Regions from separate parts of the Variovorax monticola genome, predicted to be linked through region 2. Evidence: predicted binding sites of a transcription regulator. Region 2 holds the regulator's gene; the other holds the start of a gene.
What was found. Region 2 encodes NrdR, which represses ribonucleotide reductase genes. Its sites were predicted from a motif close to CACNANATNTNGTG; they were not measured.
Positions count from the first base shown of each region.

Region 1: a site for NrdR is predicted at 928-941, ahead of ACSFA5_RS16285 (ribonucleoside-diphosphate reductase subunit alpha). Genes of this name have one in related genera too.

Region 1 covers NZ_JBPJZP010000004.1:360,194-362,388, forward strand. Annotated here, with positions in the region: gene ACSFA5_RS16275 (sigma-54-dependent transcriptional regulator) at 1-73, shown strand, start outside; gene ampD (1,6-anhydro-N-acetylmuramyl-L-alanine amidase AmpD) at 60-674, shown strand; gene ACSFA5_RS16285 (ribonucleoside-diphosphate reductase subunit alpha) at 1,024-2,195, shown strand, end outside.
Region 2 covers NZ_JBPJZP010000002.1:934,186-936,380, reverse strand. Annotated here, with positions in the region: gene glyA (serine hydroxymethyltransferase) at 1-620, shown strand, start outside; gene nrdR (transcriptional regulator NrdR) at 642-1,085, shown strand; gene ACSFA5_RS09960 (GspH/FimT family pseudopilin) at 1,093-1,677, opposite strand; gene ACSFA5_RS09955 (type IV pilin protein) at 1,674-2,099, opposite strand; gene ACSFA5_RS09950 (pilus assembly protein) at 2,096-2,195, opposite strand, start outside.

The DNA of each region.
Region 1 (2,195 bases), on a different contig from region 2:
CTACCGCATCGCGCGGCTGGGCATCACCACACCCAACGGCGACGATGGCGCGAGCAGCCATGCCGAGGACTGACGCCCCTGCGCAGGCCCCCGCCGACGACGGCCTCTGGCAAGCCGGCTGGTACCGCTTCGCGAAGGTGCTGCGCTCGCCCAACTTCGGACCCCGCCCTGCGCTCGCGCAGACCGACCTCGTCGTGCTGCACTCCATCAGCCTGCCGCCCGGCGAGTACGGCGGCGACGCGGTGCAGCAGCTCTTCACCAACCGGCTCGACTGGGACGCGCACCCCTACTTCCAGTCGATCCGCGGGCTCGCGGTGTCCTCGCACTTCTTCGTGCGGCGCAACGGCGAGCTCTGGCAGTTCGTGAGCTGCGACGACCGCGCCTGGCACGCCGGCGTGTCGTCGTGGCGCGGGCGCGGCAACTGCAACGACGACTCCATCGGCATCGAGCTCGAAGGCCTGGAAGGCCAGCCGTTCGACGAGCCGCAGTACGAAACGCTCGCGAGCCTGTGCGCCGCCATCGCGCAGCACTACGCCATCGCGTACATCGCCGGTCACGAGCACATCGCGCCGGGGCGCAAACACGACCCGGGCGCCGGCTTCGACTGGCGGCTGTTGCGCAAACAACTCGGCTGGAATCCACAGATGTTTCCGGCGCAGGTGGTGCAGCGCTAATTTTTTCAATCGCGTGACGCGGCGCGATGCGCCTCGCTCGACGTGCATCGACACGCGGATTGCAAGCGCTCCACCCAGCAACCATGCGGGCTGCAAGCCCAAATCGGCCCGCAAGCCAAGCGCCATGCGGGTTGGGACACCATAGGCCAGTGTTCACGCGGTATCGCTGGCGTTGTTCCTTGCCGAACGAAATTCCGGCGGCACCTGTATCCGCCGGAAAACACTACCTGTAGTGGCTTGTAGGGTGCCGACACCCCAGATATAGTGTCTTCCGTCCGGTCATCCACACCGGCGCGACGCCGACCCAGGCATCGCCGACCAACAAGAATTGCCAACCGAGAGGAAGCGAATGCAAACAGCCCTGAACCCCCAATCGACCCCCCGCGCCGTTCCCTCGACGCCGCCGCAGCAGCAACGCGACACCGCCGGCTCGCACACGAGCGAGAACCTCGCGCACTACCAGATCATTCGCCGCAACGGCGCGGTCGTGCCCTTCGAGCCGAACAAGATCGCCATCGCGATGATGAAAGCCTTCCTGGCCGTGCACGGCACCCAGGGCGCGGCTTCGGCCAGCGTGCGCGAAACGGTCGACACCCTCACCCAGGCGGTCATTCGCGCCATGGTGCGTTCGCGTCCGGGTGGCGGCACCTTCCACATCGAGGACGTGCAGGACCAGGTCGAGCTCGGCCTGATGCGCGGCGGCCACCACGAAATCGCGCGTGCCTACGTGCTGTACCGCGAACGCCGCACGCAGGAGCGTTCCAAGCAAAGCGAGCATGAAATGCCGGCCCAGCAGACGCTGCACGTGCTGGACAACGGCGAGCGCGTCGAGCTCGACCTGAACCAGCTCAAGGGCCTGATCGAATCTGCCTGCGAGAACCTGGGCGACAGCATCACCGCCGCGCCGATCCAGGCCGAGACGATGCGCAACCTGTACGACGGCGTGCCGCTCGACGAGGTCTACAAGGCGTCCATCCTGGCGGCCCGCACGCTGATCGAGAAAGACCCCGACTACACCTTCGCCACCGCGCGCCTGCTGCTGCACACGATCTTCAAGGAGATCATCGGCCGCGAAGTGATGCCGGCCGACCGTGCCACCGCCTACGCCGACTACTTTCCGCACTTCATCAAGAAGGGCGTGGACAACGAGCTGCTCGACGAGAAGCTGCTGCAGTACGACCTGCCGCGCCTGGGCGCCGCCCTGAAGGCCGAGCGCGACAACCAGTTCGACTACCTCGGCCTGCAGACGCTGTACGACCGCTACTTCCTGCATGTGCGCAAGTCGCGCATCGAGCTGCCGCAAGCCTTCTTCATGCGCGTGGCCATGGGCCTGTCGCTCGGCGAGATCGACCGTGAAGCGCGCGCCATCGAGTTCTACGAGGTGCTGTCGTCGTTCGACTTCATGTCGAGCACGCCCACCCTGTTCAACGCCGGCACGCTGCGCTCGCAGCTCTCCAGCTGCTACCTGACCACCGTGCCCGACGACCTGGACGGCATCTACGAGTCGATCAAGGAAAACGC
Region 2 (2,195 bases):
CCGCGGGCGTGTACCCCAACCCGGTTCCGCACGCCGACATCGTCACCTCCACAACCCACAAGAGCCTGCGCGGCCCGCGCGGCGGCATCATCCTGATGAAGTCGCAGCACGAGAAGGCCATCAACAGCGCCATCTTCCCCGGTCTGCAAGGCGGCCCGCTGATGCACGTGATCGCCGCCAAGGCTGTCGCGTTCAAGGAAGCCATGGCGCCCGAGTTCAAGACCTACCAGCAACAGGTGGTCAAGAACGCGCAGATCGTGGCCGACACCCTCACCCAGCGCGGCCTGCGCATCGTGAGCGGACGCACCGAAAGCCACGTGATGCTGGTCGACCTGCGCGCCAAGGGCATCACCGGCAAGGAAGCCGAAGCCGTGCTGGGCGCCGCCCACATGACGATCAACAAGAACGCGATCCCCAACGACCCGGAAAAGCCGATGGTCACCAGCGGCGTGCGCATCGGCACCCCCGCCATGACCACGCGCGGTTTCAAGGACGAAGAGGCCCGCGCCACCGCCAACCTGATTGCCGACGTGCTCGAGAACCCGCGCGACGCGGCGAACATCGACGCGGTGCGCGCCAAGGTGCACGCGCTGACGAGCCGCTTCCCTGTCTACCGCTGATCGACCGGACGGCGTGACCGCATGAAATGCCCTTTTTGCGGTCATCTTGAAACGCAGGTCGTCGAGACCCGCGTGTCGGAAGACGCCGACTTCGTTCGCAGGCGCCGCCAGTGCGGCGCCTGCGACAAGCGCTTCACCACCTACGAGCGGCCCGACGTCAATTTTCCGGTCGTCGTGAAGAAGGACGGCAGCCGCGCAGACTTCGATTCGGCCAAGGTGCGCGCCTCGATGATGCTGGCGCTGCGCAAGCGGCCTGTGAGCATCGAGCAGATCGACAACGCCCTGCTGCGCATCGAGCAGAAGCTGCTGGCCAGCGGCCTGCGCGAAATCGAGTCGACCAAGGTTGGCGAACTCGTGATGCGCGAACTCAAGAAGCTCGACAAGGTCGCCTACGTGCGCTTTGCCTCGGTCTACCGCAGCTTCGAGGACGTGGACGAGTTCAGGCAGTTGCTGCGCGACATCTGACGTCCGCTCAGCCGCCGTCTTCTTTTTTGGCGGCCTTGCCGCAGACCCCGGTGCCGCAGTCTCCGTGTTGGTCCGGGTTGCAGACCCGGGCCCGCCCCGATGCCGACACCACGATCGACGCCCTGCGGCCCGTGTCGGCCTTCAGCGTGAGGCATCCGGCGGCAAAGGCGGCATGGGTGGCCCGGCGCGAGAACCCATTGCTGTCGTAGCGCACGCCCTGCGCAAAGCCGTCGCCGAGCGACGCATCCACGCGGACCCCGTCCGGCAGCCCTTCGAAGCGACGCAGCGTTGCGGGCGCGTCGGGTCCTGTGGACCCGCTCACACCGGCCACGACGGTCCAGCCCCCGGACCAATCACGGTCTGCGAGCGCAGTCACCCGCACGCTGCGGGAGCGCTGGATGGCCTCCATGCGCGCAAGGCTCAGGGCGGCATTGAAAGCCTGCGCCGCCCCCGCCAAACGCTGGTTGAGCAGCAGCGTGCGAAAGCTCGGCATGCCGATGCCCGCCAGCACCGCCACGATGGCCACGACCACCATCAGTTCCAGCAGCGTGAAGCCGCCCGCGCGCCCGGCCCTGCGTGCGCCGGCGTTCATTGCCAGCACCTGACGCGCTGCGTGCCGTCGCATCCCTTGTCGCCCGTGCTGTCGATCCAGAGGGCGCCGACCCGAGGATCGGAAAATGCGGGCTTCAGGCTCGCCGTCAGCCGGATGCAGCTGTCGATGCTGCCGCGTCCCTCGCAGTTGCCGCTCTCGATGGTGTACTTGCCCGTCGCACCGCCGCCGCCCGAATCGCCTGAATCCCCCGTGTAGTGCCGATAGCGGCCGGCCTGTGTGTAGTGCCGCTCCTGATGCTGCATCTGCTGCATCAGCGCGGCGCGGGCCTCGCTGCGCCACCCCTGGCGCACGATGTCCATGTACGACGGGTACGAAATGGCCGCGAGGATGGCGGTGATCGCAACGACCATCATCACTTCGATCAACGTGAACCCGCGCGCGCACTGCCTGGCCGCGCTCATCGCCGTGCCTCCCGCGCATCCACGACCTGGCGCCAGTTCAGGCGCCCTGCCGCCTGCGAGGTCGTGCCGCCCTCGACGGGCTGCGCCGTCGAGAAT